2 regions of the Thioflexithrix psekupsensis genome follow, and region 2 is predicted to be linked to the other one. Evidence: predicted binding sites of a transcription regulator. Region 2 holds the regulator's gene; the other holds the start of a gene.
What was found. Region 2 encodes HrcA, which represses chaperone genes, less so after heat shock. Its sites were predicted from a motif close to TTAGCACTCNNNNNNNNNGAGTGCTAA; they were not measured.
Positions count from the first base shown of each region.

Region 1 (11,883 bases), on a different contig from region 2:
ATTCGGCAAAAGATGAGGTAAAAGTAGAAGCTAAAAAAAAAGAGATTAAGGATTTAATAGATAAGGAGCGTGAACAGATAGAAAGTGGAGAGGTAATGTACTGGATGCAAGACGAAAGCCATCAGTTGTGGGGAGATATTTGTGGTTATGTTTGGTCGAAAAAAGGAGAAAGAACGTCAATAAAGATGAGTAATTATCGCACTTCTCAAACGTGGTATGGAGCGGTGAATATTTATACGGGAGAATTTATTTTAGATAGGGCAAAGAAAGCTGATACAAAATATACGATAGACTTTATTAACTGGCTCATTTACAGATATAAAGAAGCCCGTCATGTGATTATTTGGGATGGTGCAAGTTATCATCGTTCTGAAGGTTTAAGAACTTATTTAGAGAAATTAAATGGGGGACTTCCAGAATCAGAATGGAAAGTTCGTTTATTAAGATTTGCGCCCAATGCCCCAGAGCAAAATCCAGTCGAGGATATTTGGCTTCAAGGTAAGAATTGGGTCAGAAAGAATTTTCATCGTCTATCAAGCTTTAAAGAAGTCACTAGTATGTTTGAGACCTTTTTGTCAGGTAAAGTGTTTAAGTTTAATAAAATTAAACAGTATCTTATACCTAATATCTAGCTAGATATTAAAACTTAATTTGTTTTTATATCTCACATAATTTTGGTATAGTAATGAAACAGGATTTTATATTTATCGCGGTGAAGGTGCAGCACCAACAAATTGGACAAAAATTGCTGTGTTGGGAACAAACATAACTTCCTACTCCGATAGTGGCTTAAAAACAAACACTATTTACTCATACTATGTTGCTTCTTATAACAATGCTGGAGAAAATAAAAGCACTCACTCCTCTGCGCAAACACAAAATGCAGCACCTGTTACGCAGTTAAATATTACAATTGTCGGTTCTAATGGTGCTGATAGTTGGATACAGATATACACAAAGGTGAATAATAAACATGATTATTGTAAAACCTCTTGTAGTTACACAATTAACTCTCCAGTGACTCTCTACGCTCATAGCACACAAGTTGGAGGGTGGCAAGATGGTAGACTGCTATCTTACAACGAATATGAGCTTGATAGATGGGAAGGTGCGTGCAGTGGAAACGGCCACCAATGTGTTATTACTCCAAATAATCAGAATCAATATGTAACTGCACATTTTTATTACGCTCGTATGAAGATAAACTCAGGCGATACTTATCCGAAAAAAGGATGGGCATTACAATCAGTAATGTCCGAAAATTTCATAGCCAACGGCAAATCGGGGAAGATATGGAAGGAAATCCTATTTAACTATTCTCGAGCACCGATTGGCACTAAAGTTAGAGCTGACTTGTATTCAAGTGTTGGGCTTAATGTGGAAGGTTGGGTCAAGAGCGATTATGAGGGGTGTGGTTGGAGTGGTTGGAGTAACGCTACTCCTGAGCGTTGTAGCTTCACACTCACTAAAAAATGGTAAACCTCCTCCCTTTGTGTTTGTTCTCAGCACGGTATGGGTTTTTATGCGCTTTGATAAATATTGGCACAGTCTTGTACGTGCTGTTGTTGGGAGGAGAATAACAGGTAGAAGGGTGTAAATTCTCACCCCAAAAAAAGCCTCGTTTCCAAATAATACTTAGAAACGAGGCTTTAATTTTGATGAAAACAGGACTCAGCAGCAGATAATTACATCATGCCCATGTCGCCCATGCCACCCATACCGCCGCCAGCAGGCATTGGCTCATCTTTCTTAGGTAATTCAGCAACCATCGCTTCTGTGGTGATCATCAGACCTGCTACAGAAGCCGCATTTTGTAATGCTGAACGAGTCACTTTGGTGGGATCAAGAATACCCATTGCCACCATGTCACCGTATTCTTCTGTGCTGGCGTTGTAACCGAAGTTGCCTTCGCCTTCGCGTACTCGGTTTAACACCACAGAAGGCTCACCGCCTGCATTGGCAACGATTTGACGTAAAGGGGACTCCATCGCACGACGCGCAATTTCAATACCTGCGTCTTGATCGCTGTTGATGCCTTTTAAGCCTTCCAACGCTTTGATCGCACGTACTAAAGCCACACCACCACCGGGAACCACACCTTCTTCTACCGCAGCACGGGTGGCGTGTAATGCGTCTTCAACGCGGGCTTTCTTCTCTTTCATTTCCACTTCGGTGGCTGCGCCGACTTTGATTACGGCTACACCGCCAGCCAATTTGGCCACACGCTCTTGTAATTTTTCGCGGTCGTAGTCAGAAGTGGCTTCTTCGATTTGCGCACGAATTTGGTCAACACGCGCTTTAATATCGGCTTGGTTGCCTGAACCGTCAACAATCGTGGTGTTTTCTTTGGTGACTGTGATTTTCTTGGCATGACCTAAGTCATCTAAAGAAGCTTTTTCTAAGCTCAAGCCCACTTCATCAGAAATCACTTGTCCGCCTGTTAAGACCGCGATGTCTTGTAACATGGCTTTGCGACGGTCGCCGAAACCGGGGGCTTTCACGGCGGCTACTTTGACGATACCACGAATTGTATTAACCACCAAAGTCGCTAAAGCTTCGCCTTCCACATCTTCAGCGATAATTAACAAAGAACGACCTTGTTTAGCCACGCCTTCCAGAATTTGTAACAAATCACGGATGTTAGAAATCTTTTTGTCATAAAGCAGAATTAAAGGATTTTCTAATTCCGCGCTCATGGTTTGTTGGTTATTGATGAAATAGGGAGACAAGTAACCGCGATCAAATTGCATCCCTTCTACTACATCCAGTTCATTTTCTAAACCAGAGCCTTCTTCAACGGTAATCACGCCTTCTTTGCCGACTTTTTTCATGGCTTCGGCGATAATATTACCGATGCTGTCGTCAGAGTTAGCGGAAATCGTACCGACTTGGGCGATGGCTTTGTCATCTGCACAGGGCTTAGACAGATTTTTTAATTCTTGTACCGCGACAGAAACGGCTTTATCAATACCGCGTTTTAAATCCATAGGATTCATGCCAGCGGCAACGGCTTTTAAGCCTTCTGTCAGAATAGACTGTGCCAATACGGTGGCGGTGGTGGTGCCGTCGCCTGCGGTGTCAGAAGTTTGTGAGGCGACTTCTTTCACCATTTGCGCGCCCATGTTCTCAAATTTGTTTTCTAATTCGATTTCTTTTGCCACAGAAACGCCGTCTTTGGTGACGGTGGGCGCGCCAAAGGCTTTGTCTAATACGACATTACGACCTTTGGGGCCTAAAGTGACTTTCACCGCATTGGCGAGAATATTCACGCCTTTAATCATACGTTGACGGGCATCATCGGAAAAGCGGACTTCTTTAGCAGCCATAGTATCCTTCCTTTTAAAATTTTAAAAACAGTCAATAAGGGTTAAAAATAAAGGTCTTGGGAGAGATTAATTGGCTAATACGCCCATAATGTCGTCTTCGCGCATCACTAAGACTTCTTCACCATTGACTTTGACTTCGGTGCCTGAGTATTTACCGAATAAAACAACGTCGCCCACCTTGACATCTAAGGGACGGACTTGGCCGTTTTCCATGATTTTGCCATTGCCGACGGCCAAGACTTTACCACGGGCGGGTTTTTCTTTGGCGGTGTCAGGAATCAAGATACCGCCGGGTGTGGTTTGTTCTTCTTCCATGCGTTTGATAACGACACGATCATGTAAAGGACGAATGTGCATCGCGGTTTTCTCCTCAGTTTTGGTTCTGTGCGATTGGGACAAAAAAGTTTTTGATAACTTATTGGTTTAATTAACAAATATGGAATATCCATATCTAGGGTGAATGCGGTCAATTTTGATCGTCCCTGATTCAGAAAATTTGATTAGCACTCACCTCTATCGGTTGCTAATAATAGTGTCGCTTGGTGAGATGTCAAGAGTCGTTGGGTGAAAAATTTTTAGTATTTCTTTTTTACGCGCCCTTGGGGGGTGCAAAACACAATGTATTTTTTCCTTGATTATTTCAGATGATCGCCTAAAAAGGTTAAAAAGGGTCACTTAATCAGTGTTATAATAACCAAACGCCTGTCCCTCACAGTAAACAGGGACAATCGTGTTGAATCTATTTATTATTTTTTTAATCGAAATTAATATTAATTAATATTGACTTGTTTTTTGGCGGGTATTAAGGGATGAGTGTGAAACGACATTTTCTGAGATTGGTTCGGCTCAGTTTTTACATGGCCTTGTTGATGGTGCTGCTGGTGGCGGTGGGTGTTGCGGTGATTTACGTGCATTTTATGCCGCAATTGCCTTCGACAGACAGCTTGCGCGAGGTGCAATTGCAAGTGCCGTTGCGTGTTTACACTAAGGATAAAAAGTTAATTGCCGAATTTGGGGAACAACGGCGTATGCCATTGCAAGCCCAGCAAATTCCTCAAACCATGATTAATGCCGTATTGGCCGCAGAGGACAGTCGTTTTTTTGAACATCGCGGAGTCGATGTCAAAGGCTTAACCCGTGCCGCGGTTAATCTACTTTCTACGGGCGAATTGTCGCAAGGTGGAAGTACCATCACCATGCAGGTGGCACGAAACTTTTTTTTAACGCCTGAAAAAAAATTCGTGCGTAAAATAAGAGAAATCTTATTAGCCATTAAAATTGAAACTGAATTAAGCAAAGAAGATATTTTAGAACTGTATTTAAATAAAATCTTTTTCGGTCATCGGGCTTATGGGATTGGCGCGGCCGCTCAAGTGTATTATGGACGTTCGATTGAGGACTTGAGTTTGCCCGAATATGCCATGTTGGCGGGTATTCCAAAAGCACCCTCCAGCAATAACCCCGTTAGTAATCCAGAACGTGCCATGCAGCGGCGCAATTACATTTTGCGGCGCATGATGGAATTGGAATATATTACTCAAGCAGAGTATGAAAACGCCATAAAAGCTCCCATGACCGCGAGTTTACGTCGCACGGTGATGGAATCAGAATCTTCTTACGTGGCTGAAATGGTGCGCGCTTACATGCAAACGCATTACGAAGATGCTTATACGGGCGGGTATCGTGTTTACACGACCATCACCACCCCGCTGCAAGAAGCCGCCAATCAAGCCCTGCGCAAGTCTCTGTACACGTACACCGAACGTTACGGTTATGGGGGCGTACTGGATAAAGTGACGCTGCCTGCGGAAAATGTGGAAGCCTTCGCTGAAAAAACCTTGGCCAATTACCCGCGTTATGCCGATTTATATCCCAGTTTAGTGTTGGCCGTGGAAAATAATACAGCCACAGCCTATCACGCCCAAGCGGGACGTTTTACTTTATCGTGGGACAATTTGAATTGGGCGCGACGTTACGCGGGCGAAAATCGCATTAATCCCTCTCCGCGTCGTGTGACAGATGTAGTCAATGTGGGCGATGTGATTTATGTGCGGCCGGTGAAGGGGAAAGTGGCACCGCCGGCCTTACGCGAAGCCGACGAAGTAGAAGTAGAAGAAGCCCAACCCACAGACCCGGTAACATGGCGATTGGCCGAAGTGCCGCGTATTCAAGGCGCATTGGTTGCCCTCAATCCCAATGATGGCGCAGTGATTGCGTTGGTGGGTGGTTTTGATTTTTATCACAGTAAGTTCAATCGCGTGGTACAAGCCCTACGTCAACCCGGTTCCAATTTTAAACCGTTTATCTATTCGGCGGCTTTGGAAAACGGTTATCACCCTGCCACCATGATCAATGACTCGCCGTTGGTATACAAAGTGGGCAATAAAATTTGGAAACCTGAAAATTATAGTCATCGTTTCTATGGCCCAACCAGTTTTCGTAAGGCCTTAACTTATTCCCGCAATTTGGTGTCTATTCGTATTTTAGAAAAAATAGGTGTGGACACGGCTATCGATTACGTGGTGAATTTCGGTTTTAAACGCGAGCGCATTCCTAAGAATTTAACCATTGCTTTAGGCACGGGAGAAATTACGCCGATGGAGTTAGCGCGGGCTTATGCGGTGTTTGCCAATGGGGGATTTTTAATTGAGCCTTACGTGGTGTCGCACATTGAAGATTACAATGGTAAAGTGGTTTATCAGGCCAATCCCTTAGTGGTCTGTCACAGTTGCGAGGTGGAGGCGGTACAAGTCACACAAGAAGCAGAACCCTCCACATCTCCCCCGCCCAGCACTAAACCAGTCAGTCGGGAAGAAGCAGAATTAAATGCGTTGGCTGAATTTTCTGTTCCCACCGAAAGCGGAACATCCCCCACAACCCGTTATGCACCGCGGGCGATTCGTCCTCAAAACGCTTGGCTAATGACATCGATTTTGCAAGATGTGATTTCACAAGGCACAGCCGCCCAAGCTAAACGCACCTTCACTGAGCGCAGCGATTTGGCCGGCAAAACGGGAACAACCAATGGGCCAAATGATGCGTGGTTTTCAGGTTACATGCCCGACATCGTCGCTACGGCATGGGTAGGCTTTGATCAACCCCGTCCGCTGGGAAAAACGGAGACTGGTGGACGTGCTGCACTGCCCATGTGGATTGAGTTTATGAAAACAGCCCTGCAACAATGGCCAGAGCGTCCCGTAGAAAAACCTGCGGGGCTGGTCACTGTCCAGATCGATCCCCGCACGGGACTGCTCGCTCGTCCGGGGCAAGCAGGGTCTCGATCAGAAACATTTTTTACCGAAGCCGTGCCAAAACGCCGTGCACCCGCAGCGGCCAGTTCTTCGACTTGGAGCAGCGGTCAAGGCAGTGGCACCAGTTCACCGCCGCAAACCCAAAGTCAAATGTTATGGTGATACAATATAAAACAATAGGGGCTTATTCGGTTTTAACTTTTTTGTGTTTTTTGCGTCCGAATCGTTCATAGGTTTTTGACAACAGGGACAAATGTTGAGCCACTTCAGGGGTCAACGCCGCGGCGGTGAATCGCCAGCCCCACTGCTGTGACGTGGTGGTGCCGGGGCGATTCATTCGTGCGTCTTCGCCCAAATTCAGCACATCTTGCAACGGCACAATCGCTATACGCGCCACAGAAGCCCATGCCAAACGCATCAATTCCCCACTGGCCGCATCGCCCATAAAAAAACGCCCAGTATAACGACGTAAACGGGCGCGGTCAGGTTCGGATAATTCACTTTCAAACCATGCTCTTGTTGTATTATTATCATGCGTTCCCGTGTAAACTACGGCATTGACTTCATAATTATGCGGTAAGAAATCGGTGGCTTCATCATCAAAAAAAGCAAATTGCAATACTTTCATACCGGGAAAACCACAATGACGGCGCAATGCTTCCACTTCGGGCGTAATCACGCCTAAATCCTCGGCAATGATCGGTAATTGACCCAAATAACGCGCCACGGTATCGAAAAAATCCGCTTTCGGCCCATCTACCCAACAGCCATTGACAGCCGTCTCTTCTGAGGCGGGAATTTCCCAGTGCTGCTCAAAACCGCGAAAATGATCAATACGCACCCAATCCGCCAACTCAAATAAGCTGCTAAAACGAGCGCGCCACCACGCATAATCATCTTGTGCCATGCGCGCCCAATCATAAATCGGATTCCCCCAACGTTGTCCCGTTTCACTAAAATAATCGGGAGGAACACCCGCAATCACTGTGGGTTGACCGCCTGCGTCTAGTTTGAACAATTCTGGATTTGCCCACACATCCGCACTGTCATAAGCCACAAAAATGGGTAAATCACCAATAATATCAATATGATTTTCGTTAGCGTATTGTTTTAAGGCTGTCCATTGTTGAAAAAATTGGAATTGTAAAAAGGCATGAAATTCGATTTCATTGGAATGATCGTGTCGAAATTGTTGCAAGGCAGCGGGGTCGCGTTGTGCAAAAGCACGTGGCCATTCGTGCCAACTTTTTTCTTGATGGACGGATTTTAGTGCGGCAAATAAGGTGTAAGTGTCTAACCACGGTTGTTTTTGGGCAAAAGTGGCGAAAGCGGTGTGTTGTTCTGGGGTGGCATGTTGCAAAAATCCTTGATAGGCTTGGCGCAGCCAGCGCATTTTTTGCTCAATGACACGGGCAAAATCAACTTGATGTGCGTTTGTAAGGCCATCGACTGCGTCACTGAATTCGGGTAGAAAGCCTTGTTGTTGTAAACGCTGGATACTGATCAGCAATGGATTACCCGCAAAAGCCGATAAACATTGATAAGGTGAATTACCAAATGACGTTGGACCCAGAGGTAAAACTTGCCATAATGTTTGCCCTGATTTGGCTAAAAAATCAACAAATTGAAAGGCTTGATCGCCTAACTCTCCGATTCCATACCGTCCGGGCAGAGAGGTTGGATGTAATATAATGCCAGAATAACGTCCCATAGCTTGAATCCCATTGGCGGTATAAATATGTTCACAAAGAGCAAGCATAGCATGTTCAAAAACTTAATACATTCAGAAAATACAAGGTATTTTTTATGCTAAGAATCATTGAAATTATTATTATTTCTGTGGCAGTGGGTGGCGCATTAGGGGTTTTATTGCATCGCGGATTAATGACGCTGATGCAAAAATCCAATCCATCGACGGCAAGTCATCCACATGAAGAACAGCCTATTATTTATGCTTCTTACGATAACGCCTTGCCCGACACAGAGGAATTATTAATCCGCCGCGAAGAATTAGCCACGCTCACCGCCATTAAAAATCCTGATCATTTATTATATCCCAAAAATTATTATTGGAAACAAGCCATTATTATGAGTACCTTGCTGATGGTGTGCTTAGGAATCACGGATTATTTCAGTATGGACAATTGGCTTTATATTGTTTTACCATTATTGAGTAGTTTAATTTTAGCGTTATTACAGATTAAGCAAGATAAACAAATTATTCGTTATGCGACCCTGATTGGATTATTAAAAGAAGTAAAGAATTATAATCAAATTATTCAACACATTCGCGTCTTAGATCAATTAAAAGCGGTGGGACATTCGGTACATTTGACGGATCGCACTCGTATTATTCAAGCCTTGCATTTAACTCGCCGTGATTTGGTGCGGGCTTTAAGTACGGAACGTATTTTTCGAGAAAATCCTGAATTTGACCCTGCGCATTTTGAAATCGATTTAAGCAGCTTAGAAGCTCTGCAAGTCGATGAAAAAACAAGCGAATATAGCGCATTATTAGAGACTGCCTTAAAAGTCAGTGTGCGCTTGCAAGAAGAAATGAGAAAATTGCGCTTGTAAATCGTTACGCAAAAATAATACTCTTCCCTTATTTTTAAAGGCTGATCCTGTGCCGTTGCACTCCCTATTCCGTCCATCCGCTCTACGTCATCATCACGCTCCAGAACCGTTGGATCAACCACTCATCGTCACTGCCCCCCGTCATTGGTGGCGGATTTTGTTGCCGAAGATGCCAGAGATTGGGCGAAAAGATCGCGTTCAAACGCCCACTTTATTGCAAATGGAAACGGCCGAATGTGGCGCGGTGGCGTTGGCTATTGTGTTGGCTTATCACGGGCGACATGTTCCCATCGAAACGTTACGCAATGAATGTGGTATTAACCGCGACGGCAGCAAAGCCAGTCATTTAATCCACGTCGCCCGAAGCTACGGACTACGCGCCAAAGGTTATCGCCGTGAACCCGCACAATTACAGCAAATGCACTTGCCATTGATCGCTTTTTGGCGATTTAACCATTTTTTGGTGATCGAAGGTTTTGGCAACCATTGCGTGTATCTCAACGATCCCGCCAGCGGACGGCGCACAATCACCGCACAAGAATTTGATACCGATTTTACAGGCGTTGTACTGGAATTTATTCCCAGTCCTACCTTTACCCGCAGTGAGAATAAACCCAGTTTATTGAATCGCTTGGGACAACGTTTGTGGACGCATTGGCGAACATTGTTGGGTTTGGGCGTGTTTGGGCTGGTGCTACTGCCTTTACAGGTGGCGATGCCTGTATTATTACAACTGTTTATCGATCAATATTGGCTGGCACAACAAACGGATGGGCTGTTTTTGCTACTGATCGGTATGTTGTTGGCTGCTGTATTGCGCATGGGCTTCACTTGGGGACAAACACAAGGCCTTAACCGTTTCCAAACCCATTTAAATGTGACGTGGTCAGGACAGTTTTTATGGCATGTGTTGCGTTTGCCACTGCACTTTTATCGACAACGATCCGCCGGTGATATTCTCCAGAGAGTGGCGTTAAATCAACGGCTGGCCGCTTTGTTGGCCGGAGAAACTTTAGCGGGTGTGCTGGCTTTATTCATGGCAGTGGCTTACGCGCTGGTGATGCTCACCTTTGATACGCTGATTGCATTACTCACTTTTGGCGTTGTTTTGCTGAATGGGGCGTTGTTGCATTGGCTGACACGCCGTCATACTGAGTGCAGCCCGCCCACGGCGTTGGCACAAAGTCGTTGGCAGGGAAATGCCTTAAATGGTTTGTATTCGATTGAATCGATTAAAGCCGCAGGTCATGAAGCTCATTTTTTCACCCGTTGGAGCAGTTTACACGCCACCGTTCTCAATGCACAACAACAGTGGCGTAACAGTATTTTATTACTCAGTACCTTGCCCAGTTTGCTGTATGTTTTGTTGAGTATTGGCATTTTGCTTGTGGGGGGATTGAGTATGATGGACGGTACGCTGACTTTGGGCGCATTGGTGGCCGTGCAAAGTCTCGCCATGAGTTTGAGTGGTGCGATTCATCGGGTATTTGATACGCTCGGCAATGTTCAGGCATTAAGCGGAGATGTACAACGTCTTGATGATGTGTTGACCCACGCCACGGATCCCTTATTGACAGAAACGCCCAGCCAATCTGATACGCCATTATCGGGTGCGATTGAACTGCGTCAAGTGAGTTTTAAATTTGGCGCATTAGCCCCGCCAATATTACATAATCTGAATGCCCGTCTAACGGCCGGCCAACATATTGCCTTAGTCGGCATGTCGGGCAGTGGTAAATCAACGTTGGCGCATTTACTTGCGGGCTTGTATCTGCCTGATCACGGTGAAATTTTTTTTGATGGTCGTCGTCGTGCCGATATTTCCCGCGCCGCGTTTAATAAAGCGGTGGCTTTGGTGGATCAAGATGGTGGTATTTTTGCGGGCAGTATCCGCGATAATTTGATTTTGTGGCAATCAGATATTACCGAAGCAGACATGATCCAAGCGGCACGCGATGCCTGTCTTCATGAGTGGATTGAATCGCGTACGGGCGGTTATGACCATGTGTTGCTAGAAAATGGCAGTAATCTCAGTGGAGGCGAATGGCAACGCTTGGAAATCGCTCGCGCTTTGACGCGCAATCCCACCATTTTAATTCTTGATGAAGCCACGCGCATGTTGGACATCACCACCGAACAACGTATTTATGCCCATTTACGACGACGCGGTTGTACTTGTTTTATTCTCAGCCATCGTTTATCGACGTTACGGGATTGCGATGAAATTTGGGTGTTGGAAGCGGGGAAAATTGTGCAACGCGGCCATCATACTTCCCTATTGGCACAAGAAGGCGCGTATCAACGGTTGATGGCTGATGCTCAACATCACGCCATTGCTCAGGATGCGATTGAAACCCCTACATTATTAGAATTGCCATCAGAATCTGAAGCATCTGCCTTAGAAATAGACTCACCGCATAGATTTACCTCACCATCAGAATTACAACATGTGTGGGCGGCGTGCCAAATTTTAGGCCAGCACAACGGATTGACTTTTAACGCGCCATTGGAAAATACAACTCATCCCTTAGCCCATATTGCGGCCGATGTGCCACAGCGTCAAGTGCGTTTAGAGGAAAATTGGTGGCAACAAGACAGTGGTGATTTGCTGGCTTTTAATCGCATAGACCATCGCCCATACGCGCTGCTTCGTCATTACGGCAAATATGTGGCACACGATCCACAACATCAGACCACACATGCTGTTAATGCTGCTTTTGCCGCGTTAC
Region 1 is NZ_MSLT01000006.1:252,484-264,366, forward strand. It holds gene TPSD3_RS02280 (IS630 family transposase) at 1-632, shown strand, start outside; gene TPSD3_RS02285 (hypothetical protein) at 751-1,479, shown strand; gene groL (chaperonin GroEL) at 1,686-3,326, opposite strand; gene groES (co-chaperone GroES) at 3,393-3,683, opposite strand; gene TPSD3_RS02300 (penicillin-binding protein 1A) at 4,136-6,739, shown strand; gene malQ (4-alpha-glucanotransferase) at 6,762-8,336, opposite strand; gene TPSD3_RS02310 (hypothetical protein) at 8,384-9,154, shown strand; gene TPSD3_RS02315 (NHLP family bacteriocin export ABC transporter peptidase/permease/ATPase subunit) at 9,204-11,883, shown strand, end outside.
Region 1: a site for HrcA is predicted at 3,827-3,853, ahead of groES (co-chaperone GroES). Genes of this name have one in related genera too.

Region 2 (11,883 bases):
AAGATGTGGGACAAATGGCTGATGTTTTTGTGCTGCTTGCCCATACGCCTCCTCCCCTCGCCACTCAGGCAAGCACGATTTATATGGTGACTCCACAAGGATTGCCGATATGGCAGCCGGAAATGGGTTTGGCTGCAATTCAAGCATTTCAAGCCAATACGGTTTTACGCGCCCATGAGGTGCTTGATATTTATCGGGGAACTTTTCCGCATTTGGGTTGGACGCGCTTATTATTCGGTTATCGTTTGAAAGACAAAGCTCAGTATGTGTTTCATTTAGAACATTGGGTGAGTGTGTTGGTGCAGTAAATGCTGTGTTTTATGTCGGATCGGTTTAAGCGATGCCGTTTGCGCATTTTTATGATAAATCAGGCTTAATTTGCTTTATAATAGCCCACTTTTTAAGTTTGCTGCGCACCTTACGCAGGGACAGTAGGAATTTTGATTCTTTCCTGATGCGCGGAGAAGCAAACGACGCTCAAGTTTATTAGGTTGCAACTTTCAGGATTAAATTAAATTTATGTTTAAACGCTTACGCGGTCTGTTTTCCAACGATTTATCTATCGATTTGGGGACAGCGAATACCTTAATTTATGTTCGCGGTCAGGGCATTGTGTTAAATGAACCGTCGGTGGTGGCGATTCGGCAAGGTCGAGAAAGTAACGGCGCAAAATCAATTGCGGCGGTTGGAGCTGAAGCCAAATTAATGTTGGGACGCACACCGGGACATATCACGGCCATTCGTCCTATGAAAGATGGGGTGATTGCTGATTTCACCGTTACCGAAAAAATGTTGCAGTATTTTATTCGTAGGGTACATGAAAATCGTTTTTTGCGGCCGAGTCCGCGGGTGTTAATTTGTGTGCCGTGCGGTTCGACCCAAGTAGAACGTCGTGCCATCCGCGAATCCGCACAAGGCGCAGGCGCACGTGAGGTGCATTTGATTGAAGAACCCATGGCCGCGGCGATTGGCGCAGGAATGCCCGTCAGTGAAGCCACGGGATCAATGGTTCTGGACATCGGCGGCGGCACAACTGAGGTCGGTGTGTTGTCGTTAAACGGGATTGTTTATTCTGAATCTATTCGTGTGGGTGGGGATCGTTTTGATGAGGCGATTGTGGGTTATGTGCGTCGTCATTACAGTACGTTGATCGGGGAAGCCACGGCTGAATATGTAAAACATCAAATTGGTTCTGCATTTCCTTTGCGCGAAATTCGGGAAGTCCATGTTCGCGGTCGTAATTTGGCCGAGGGGATTCCGCGTAGTATTAAATTAAACAGCAATGAAGTGTTAGAAGCTCTGCAAGAACCTTTGCAACAAATCGTCGGCGCAGTGAAAACCGCTTTAGAAAAAATTCCCCCCGAATTGGGATCAGATGTGGCTGAAAAAGGCATGGTTTTAACGGGAGGTGGTGCGTTATTACCGGGTATTGATCGTTTATTGATGGAAGAAACGGGTTTACCGGTGATTTTAGCGGATGATCCGTTGACTTGTGTTGCACGTGGGGGTGGCCGCGCTTTGGAAATGATTGAAGAACATGGTGTGGATGTGTTTGCTTTAGATTCTTAATATTATGGTTGCCTATTTGCTGTACGTGGGGAGTTTTTGTTATTAAACAGCCGCTTTTTTTACATGTCCCATCACCAACGATTAAATTGATTTTATTTGCCAGTTTGTCGCTGGGATTAATGATGGCGGATCATCATGAAGTGGAATATATCGATACTGCCCGTGCGCAATTGGCGGTGCCGGTGTATGCGCTGCAATATTTGGTGGATTTGCCGGGTCGGATTGCTGAAGAAGTGTCCAGTCGAATGCGAGATCGGGAATTGCTATTGGCAGACAGTCGTCATTTACGCCAGCAAAATCTGAAATTACAAGCCATGTTACAGAAATTTCAAGATTTACAGTTGGAAAATGAACGGCTACGCTCTTTACTCGATTCTACGCCAAATGTTGGGGAACGGGTGTTGATTGCGGAGGTTTTGGCGGTTGAGGTTGATCCCTTCGCCCGTAAAATGGTGATTAACAAAGGCACTTATCATGGGGTAAAAAAGGGACAACCTTTGTTAGATGCGCATGGCGTTATGGGACAGGTGATTGAAGCGACACATTTTTCTAGTGTGGTGATGTTGGTGACTGATCCGGATCATGCTTTGCCGGTGCAGATTGCGCGCACGGGCTTGCGTACTATTGCGGTGGGTTTGGGGGCGATCAATCGTTTAACTTTGTTATATTTGCCGAATAATGCGGACATTCAACCCGGAGATCGTCTGATTACCTCTGGGATTGGGGGACAATTTCCACCGGGTTATCCAGTGGGCGAGGTGATGGAGGTGAGTTTAGACATTGGTCAGCCTTATGCGCAAGTGCAGGCTAAACCCAGTTCTTTGTTGGAACGTAACCGTGAAGTGTTACTTGTTTGGCGTGATGAGCCGCCATTGCCACCGCCCCCTGCTCCCCCCGATGACATCGACGACATCGTTCCCGCACAACCTTAAAACTCCATTTTTTCTCCAATTTCCTTTACGGTATGCCTGTTATGAGTGTTGAAAAACATCAAGGTGGCTGGGTGATTGTCACCAGTTTTGTGCTTGCGTTGATGTTATCGATTGTGCCGTTGCCGGTGTGGGCGGTGGAATGGCGGCCAGATTGGGTGGCGATGGCGTTGATTTATTGGTGTATTGCAACTCCGCAACGTGTGAGTGTGGCGACGGGGTGGACGGTGGGTTTGGTACAAGATGTGTTAAGTAATGTGTTACTCGGACAACATGCGTTAAGTTTGAGTATAGTGGCTTATTTTAGTGTACAAATGCACCGTCAAGTGCGTATTTTTCCCGTGTGGCAACAGGCCATGTTTGTGGCGTTGTTGATTGTTGGCAGTCGTTTTCCGGAGTTATGGATTCGCGGTACGTTGAATTATCCCTCGTTGGGTTGGGCGTTTGCGTTGCCTGCTGTGACCAGTTTAATTTTATGGCCGTGGTTGTTTATTTTGCTGAGAGATTTAAGACGGTATTATCGGGTGATGTGAATTGTTCTGTGACAACATGGATTAGAAAAATCCCCAAAAAAATCTGGCAAAGAGATTGAAGCTTTATTAGCTACAATATACCCAACGGAGTCTATAAACCAATTCGTTTTTTATACTTCGTTGGCTATATCATACACATTGCACTTATTTTAAGGGATAATTCATTATGGCAAATATTTTTAGTAAAGAAATCAGAACGGTTGTCGGTGAATGGGTAGAATCACCGCGAATTCAGGCGATTATTGTCCTGATTATTGTTTTTAATGCCGTCACTTTGGGGTTAGAAACGTCAGAGGCAATTGTGGCAAAATATGGTTTTATTTTAAGTTTTATTGATAGCTTTATTTTGGGGATTTTTATCTTAGAAATTCTGCTGAAATTATACGCATTTGGTTGGCGTTTTTTTAAGAGTGGTTGGAATATTTTTGATTTTGTGATTGTGGCGATTGCGCTCATGCCGTCGAGTGGTTCTTTATCCGTATTGCGGGCATTGCGGATTTTACGGATTTTGCGCTTGATTTCTTTTATCAGTCAATTGCGCTTGATTGTTGAGGCGTTGTTAAAATCATTACCGGGCATTGCGTCGATTGCGGGCTTGGTTTTACTGATGTTTTATGTGTCTGCGGTGATCAGTACGCGGATGTTTGGTGAGAGTTTTCCGGAGTTTTTTGGCACAATTGGCGCGTCCATGTATACCTTATTCCAAGTCATGACTTTGGAAAGTTGGTCGGCGGGGGTCGCTCGTCCTGTCATGGAACTATATCCTTATGCGTGGTTATTTTTTATTCCGTTTATTTTATTCACTACTTTTACCATGCTTAACTTATTTGTGGCGATTATTGTCGATACCATGCAGCAAGTGCATAAGAAAGATCGAGATGCAGCGCAACAATTGATTCAAGAAGCACAACAAGCTGCCGAAAGTGAACAGCAATTATTGTTAAAAGAAATTCAAGGATTAAAAGGTGAATTGAAGGAATTACGGTTATTATTAGAAAAACGGCCGATCTCTGATTAATCACCCTGCCCTGCTGATTTTCTAAGAAAAAATCAGCAGGGATTTTTTAATTAATTTTGCGATCCTTGATGCAGTGCCGATCCCAACAATTGCGCGGTTAAATCGACAATGGGAATCACCCGATCATAATTCATGCGCGTTGGCCCAATCACGCCTAATACACCAATCACTTCCCCCGCTAATCCATAAGGCGCAGCCACGACGCTACAATCATCAAAAACGGAATAACCCGATTCTCCACCAATAAAAATTTGCACGCCTTCGCCCGTTAAGGCTTGATCTAATAAGCCTAATATTTCTTGTTTCTCATTAAACGCCACGAATAATTCGCGCAATTTATCCACACGACACAATTCATCCACATCCATTAAATTAATTTGTCCCGTCAAGACCAAATCGCTTTGTTCGGCTTCCACATCGTCTAAGGCTTGGCGGGTGGTGGTCATTGCCCATTGTAGAGATTCGTCCAGATCGCGCTGCGCTTCTTGTAATTCCTGCAATAAAGACTGACGCACTTGATCCACCGACTGCCCGCCAAAAGCCGCATTTAAATAGTGACTCACTCGTTCTAATTCTGAGGGAGAATAATCGCGGGTGGTTTCAATGAAACGATTTTGTACTTCGCCATCATTTAACACTAAAATCGCCAATACGCGATTTTTTCCCAACATTAAAAATTCAATGTGACGCAATACTTTTGCCCGTCGCCGTGGCAACATGACTACGCCTGCAAAGCGGGTCATTTCGGACAATAAATCTGACGTGTAAGCCAACACGGTTTTGGCATTTGGTAAACTGGGCAAGTGGGTTTTAAATCGTTGACGCAACAGGGCTTCTTCTTGTTGTTGTAAGGGTTTGACTTGTAACAGGGTATCGATAAAAAAACGATACCCCAAAGGTGTCGGCACACGCCCTGATGAAGTATGCGGCGAAAAAATTAAGCCCATGTCTTCTAAATCGGCCATGACGTTACGAATCGTCGCTGGACTCAAATCCCACGCTAATTCCCGTGACAGCGTTCGTGAACCCACCGGCTGCCCGTCACGAATGTAGCGTTCCACCAACGCTCGAAATAAATGCGCCGCTCGTTCGGAAAGTTGGGATGTGTCCGTTTTATTGACTGGTTTATTGATTTGATGTTCAGACATTCGCGCAAAATCCGTCTAAAAAAGCCATTCCCCCACAGCGTAGCTTGCACGCTGCCCCTTACGCAAGACATCAGTTTGGTGATTTTCCGTTATTGGCAGATGTTTGCGGCTATTCTCATCTCGCATTAATTTAGCACTCTACTGGCTAGAGTGCAAAAACCATTACATTCTGCTAAAACCTTGTTACTATGGATTCGCGGTTAGGCGAAAAACCGTATAGAGAGTAAAATAACGGCTTTTGAAGGTCTGATTGAGTCTGAATCATACCACATCACACCCCATCACACCGAATTTAAGATAACACGAAGATAACACAACTATGTTCAACAGTATTGGCTTAATCGCTAAACGTGGCGACCCGCGTGTCAAAGACACTTTACAATCGCTTGTGCGCTATTTGCAGCAGCAAAATCTGGATATTGTGATTGATGCGCCGAGTTCTCGTCTTTTATTAGAAAAATCCTTGCGTATCGCCGCAAATACGGAAGCTCTCGGCACGCAATGCGAATTGATTATTGTCATCGGAGGAGACGGGACCTTGTTGCAAGCGGCGCGGCTTTTGGCTAAGTATGATGTGGCGTTGTTGGGGATTAATTTAGGCCGTTTGGGTTTTCTCACTGATATTTGTCCCACGCAAATGGAAAGTTATTTAGATGAAATTTTAGGTGGGGCTTTTTTAGAAGAAGATCGTTTTTTGATTTATGCCGAAGTGTACCGTGATGGGCAATGTATTGCGCATTCTAACGCGCTCAATGATATGGTGATTCACCGTTGGAATATGGCGCACATGTTGGCGTTTGAAACGACGATTAATGGTCATTTAGTCAATCGCCAACGTTCCGATGGTTTAGTGATTGCCACGCCTACGGGATCAACGGCTTATGCGTTATCGGGTGGTGGTCCGATTATTCATCCGTCGCTTAATGCGTTAGTTTTAGTTTCGATTTGTCCGCATACATTAAGTAATCGTCCGATTGTGGTTGATGGCGACAGTTGCATTACTGTCACCATTGATCCGTATCAAGCGGGACAAGCGCAATTGAGTTGTGATGGTGTATTAGTACAACAAGTGATTCCCGGTGATCGCATTGTGGTAGAAAAACGGCAACATATTCGCCTCATTCACCCCCAAGGACATGATCATTATGCGACATTAAGGGCTAAATTAGATTGGGGGAAAGCGGTTTAATCATGTTGCACCGTTTGCAAATCGAAAATATCGCCATTGTCGAACGTCAAACTTTACATTTGACGCAAGGTTTAACCGTGATTACGGGAGAAACGGGCGCAGGTAAATCTATTTTAATCGACGCATTAAGTGTGGTTTTAGGCGCACGCGCAGACAGTGGTGTTGTGCGACAGGGCTGTGAACAGGCGCAAGTGTCGGCCGTGTTTCGTTTAAGCGAATCGATGATCAATTGGTTACGCGAACGCGATTTGACTTTGGAAGAAGCAGAAGAAGACGATTGTGTGATTCGTCGAGTCATTACCGCTAAAGGGCGTTCGCGCTGTTATCTTAATGATCGCCCTGTTTCCTTGCAAACCTTGAAAGAATTAGGTGAGCAATTGGTCGATATTCACGGACAACATGCGCATCAATCTTTATTAAAATTAGACGTGCAACGCGATATTTTAGATGCCATGGCGACTGATCCCAATTGTCGGGCGCAAGTGACGCGAATGTATCAGGAATGGCGCGAATTAAATCAAGCCTTAACCACTTTAGGCGGCGAAGCCCGAGATCGGGATGCGCGTTTGGCGTTATTGCGTTATCAAGTGCAGGAATTAGAACAATTTGAATTAACCGATACGGCATTAAAAGAACTTTCTGAAGAACATAAATTATGCGCCAATTCGCAACGTTTATTAGACAATGTGCAGCGGGTTTTATCTTATTTAGATGCCGAAGATGGCACGTCGATTATAACTACTTTAAATCAAGCCAATCGAGAATTGGCTGAAGTGTGTCATTTTGATCCGCGTTTAAATCAGTTAAAACAACAATTAGACAGTTTACTCATTCAAGCCGATGATTTAACCAGTGAATTGCGCCATTATTCGCATCATGTAGACCTTGATCCAAATCGTTTAAGTATTTTAGAAGAAAAATTATCTGATTTACAAGATTTAGCGCGTAAGCATCGGGTTAATATGATGGAATTGCCTGATTATTTTACGCGCCTAAGTGAGCAGTTAAAAGAATTAGAACATTATGAGCAACGCGCCGCCGAATTAGAACAACAACAACAAGCGGCTTTAATTCGCTATCAAAAAGCGGCCGAGGCTTTGCGTCAAGAGCGGTTAAACCATGCCGTCCCTTTAGCGCAACAGATTACAGAAACCATGAGCCAATTGGGAATGCCGGGGGGACAGTTGCGTATTGAAGTGGAGCCGTTAAATCAAAGTATTCCTAGCGTGTCGGGTTGGGATCGGGTGGAGTTTTTGGTCAGTGCCAACCCTGGACAAAGCCCTAAACCGTTGCATAAAGTGGCTTCGGGTGGGGAATTATCCAGAATTAGTTTAGCAATTCAAGTGATGACCGCGCAGCGCAGCGGCGTACCGACGTTAATTTTCGACGAGGTGGATGTGGGCATTGGCGGAGGCGTGGCGGAGATTGTGGGCAAATTGCTGCGGCAATTGGGAAGACAACGACAAGTATTATGTATCACTCATTTACCCCAAGTGGCCTGTCAAGGCGACAGTCATTTGCAAGTGCGCAAAATCATGACCGAACAACAAACCCATACTTGTATCCAAACCTTAACCCCCACCCAACGAGTAGAAGAAATCGCCCGAATGCTCGGCGGAATCGACATCACCGCGCAAACCTTGGCCCATGCGGAGGAGATGTTGGGGTGGTGAGGGGCTGGGTTTGTTGTTGATAGGTAGGGTGGAGGGGTTTTGGCGCGGTAAAGTTCGTATTAAAACGAGCATCATGGTGTGCCTCCACCCGTCCCACCACGCTCCCACGCAAAGGCGGTTGGGAGCGAGCGAAAAGGTTTTTTATTACTTAATTCTCCCCAATCGTGACTTATCAATTGACTCTTCCCAAGTATAGACTTGAGTAATGCTTCCAAACCACCCACTTTCACGAGATTTAACCCCAGGCAAGTGATAAAGTAAAGATTCTAAGCTAGTAACATTGGTCACTGTAAATTGAAGTTTGTCCTCTACAGGCACAATCTGCACGTTATATGAACCAACAAAATGTCTCGTTAGGTTAAATAGCTTAAATGGATAAGTAGCTTCAAAAAATTCAATAGGACCAAAGCCACCACCATAATCCGTGACTGACTCTAGTTGACCATTATTTAGATAATTTTTTTTATAAAAATATCCTCTAGCAGCATTTACCTTTGGTGCTTGCATCAAGTCTCTCGTTAAAGGTGAATCTTCTTCAAAAAACTCTCGTTTATGTCCAGTACCAGTAAGAAAATTTCCTGTCAAACGCCACACTTCACTTACCGCATCATTAAACAAATAAACAAACGCCCCACTCACTGCCCCATTAACAAATTTACCTCCGCTAATTTCTGCGGCAGTGCCTGCTGCGACGACTGAACCAACTAAACCGAAATGTCCGCCAACTTTACCCATCATGCCTGCTAAAAAGCCATGTTCAAAACGCCCGCCTTGCGCCATCGTCGAAACGCCTTGAACCATACCATGCGCCACTGTTTTAAGACCAAATTGCAACAGGGAGTTACTCACGCCCTCAAAAAAGACATGTCCAACCCCAAAAGTGAGTCCTGCCGTTATTCCGCCGACAACACCGCCCTTGAGTCCTGCAACCAGCGAATCGCCAAAACTTCGCCCGCTTAACATTGAACCTGTAAACGACGAGGCAAAACCAAATCCAGCCCCCGATAAAATCGCACCACCCAAAGCACCCAAACCAATTGCAGTACCAATCCCTGCCGTCAATGCGCCAACGACAATTCCAACACCAATCGAAACAATAGATTTCCAGTTTTGCTTGACAAATTTTTCTATTGATTTACCAAGTTTTTTCAGAGAAAAATAACCACTCGGATCGGTATAAGACAGCGGATTATTCAAAACATAACTGTAACGATTCAGACTCTGTAAATTATTTGGGGATTGTACAAACGGATCCGCACTTAAAAAACGCCCAATAATCGGATCGTAAATTCGACCATTCATGTGGATTAATTCCACTGCATTTAAATGCTCATGATCGGTAAAACCACGTCGCCATTCTAGGCTTTTAATTAATTCCGAAATTTCCGCTTCACTTAATGCACTCCAATCTACCGCATTGCGATGCCGTCCCCACGCATCAAAACTTAAACTTTCCACCACTTGACCCATTTCATCGGTCATGACATCCACTGAACCCAAATGGTCTTGATGTAAATAACGCAATTTGGGAGCGTTTTGGGTACTGGTCAAATGAACGGCAATGCTTTGTCCACCTGCGACAATAGTATGCTTGCCTTGCGTTACCCCGTTACTGGTTTCTTGCTCATACAAACCAAGATATAAAATCTCTTTTGTTTGACCATTCTCAAGCACAGTTTGACGATAACGCGAATAATCAGGGGCATATTGGAAGGTTAAACGACTTGTACCTTTGACAATTTCGCTGGGTTTGTTAAACGAAGTGTATTTAATCTGCTCCCCATTGCTGGCACTGATACGATTTCCCACTGCATCATATTCATAATTCATACCTCCTGCTTGTGTCACGGCATGAGGACGACCACTGCCATATAAATACGCGCCAACATCTGATTTTGAAGTAATATTACCTAAACTATCATAAGTTAAACTAATCGTTTGCCCATTACTTAATGAGCTTTTAACCAAACGATTAAGCCCATCATAATTAAAAGTTTCAAATAAGTTACCTTTGCGACGTTCGGTTAAATTACCTAACGCATCAAATTCAAAACCTAAGTTTTGTACTGAATTCGCACTGGCTGGTGTTCCCGTGTAAATGGTTTTAATTAAACCCGTTAAATTATTATAAGTTTTGCGTGTTTCTAAACCATTGCCTAATGTTGCTTTTTCCAATTGACCACGCGCATTACTTATCTCCGCTTTCCAATAAATCCGATTTGTCGTGGCTTCGCGGACTTCACTTAAATAGCCGTATTGGTTATAAATATGATGAACAGCAAAACCTGTCGGATAAACCATTCCCGCCGCACGACTGTATTGGTCAAATTGAGTCGTTGTGACAAATTTTTGATTGCCAATCGTGGTTATTGTTTCACTGGCACGACCAAAAATATCATAACGTATGGTTTCTTTATAACCATCTGTGCCTACCACTTCGGCTAATTTTCCGATACCCCGCGCTGTGGTGTCATAAGTCCAAGTGGTAACGCCTTCTGGTGTACTGCGTTTAACCAAACGTCCTAAGGTGTCGTATTCATTACTAACCGTTTGACCATTGGCATCAGTTTAACGGATTAATTCTCCCAATGCGTTGTATTCGTAACGAGTGATGCCTGTATTGGGTTCGCTCATGCGAATTTTGTAGCCCAACTTATCATATTCAATTACCGTTGGACTCATTAATTCCGCGCCGTTGCGCGTTGCACTCACTTGGATAGCATTACCATTACCATCAAATAAGGTATTCACCGAATTGCCTAAATGATCAATGGTTTGCACTACATTGCCGCGCACATCTCGAATTTCTGTATTTTTTTGTCCCAATGGATTGGTGGTGACAGTGGTTAAACCTTGATAAGCCACTGTATTAATACTGCCATCAGGAGCGATTTCTTTAACAGGACGACTTATTGTGTCGTATTCATACACTGTCCATTGCGGAGTATCAGTAGAAAAATAAGGAATTGATTTACGCGCCACTTCAGAGCGAGCATTGTATTCAGTGTCAACAAAAATCAATTGTCCATTAAAGCCGAATGTGGCTTGACGTATTTCTCTGTCGAGTTTATCAAAACACTGGTAACTGACATTGCCACCTGCGGCTTGGCTTTGCACGTAATAACTGCTGTGAGATGAACAAGGGCTACTTTCATCATGTTTTAGATAGGCTTGCTGTGTCCATGTGCCATCGGCTCGGAGTTCTAACAGGGTGCGTCCAAAACCATCATACGTCCAGCGCGTGGTCAGTTGATTGGGTCCAGTGAGGGCAAGCAAATTGCCAAAACCATCGTATTGTCTGGTTTCAGATTGATTCAGTGCATTGATACTGCGAAGCGCAAAACGCCCTTGTGTATCATATTCCGTGCGTTGAGTACGAACACTTTGTTCGTTGCAAGGTTTAGTATGGCTTTGGGTAATATTTCCAAGTGCATCATATTGATAGCTTTTTTCCAAACACAGTGCATGTTCAGGTTCAATGACTTCTTTAGTGAGCAGTCCTGTTGTCGGGCTATATTCCCATGCAGAAGCGCGAGTAACTACACCTTGTCCTGCTGCATTTTTAGTGACTTGAGTACGTTTTAAACGACCTAAGTACCAATTGACAACATCATTTTCATAAATATTATCCGTTGCTTCGGTGTATTGCGGCGTACCTGTTTCTGCACCCTGATAGTGACTGATTTTAATTTGGGTGGGATTGCCGTAATTGTCATAGAAATTTTCTGTAACGGTCGATTGGGTTAAACTGCCGTCTAGTTCATATTCACGACTAATGCTTTTCTTAATACGTGAAAAATGTACGCCATAACCTTGTACAATTA
Region 2 is NZ_MSLT01000002.1:36,122-48,004, reverse strand. It holds gene TPSD3_RS01180 (hypothetical protein) at 1-308, shown strand, start outside; gene TPSD3_RS01175 (rod shape-determining protein) at 520-1,569, shown strand; gene mreC (rod shape-determining protein MreC) at 1,578-2,501, shown strand; gene mreD (rod shape-determining protein MreD) at 2,543-3,031, shown strand; gene TPSD3_RS01160 (ion transporter) at 3,198-4,049, shown strand; gene hrcA (heat-inducible transcriptional repressor HrcA) at 4,100-5,197, opposite strand; gene TPSD3_RS01150 (NAD(+) kinase) at 5,517-6,386, shown strand; gene recN (DNA repair protein RecN) at 6,389-8,059, shown strand; partial or broken gene TPSD3_RS18210 (RHS repeat-associated core domain-containing protein) at 8,204-10,600, opposite strand; gene TPSD3_RS01135 (RHS repeat domain-containing protein) at 10,628-11,883, opposite strand, start outside.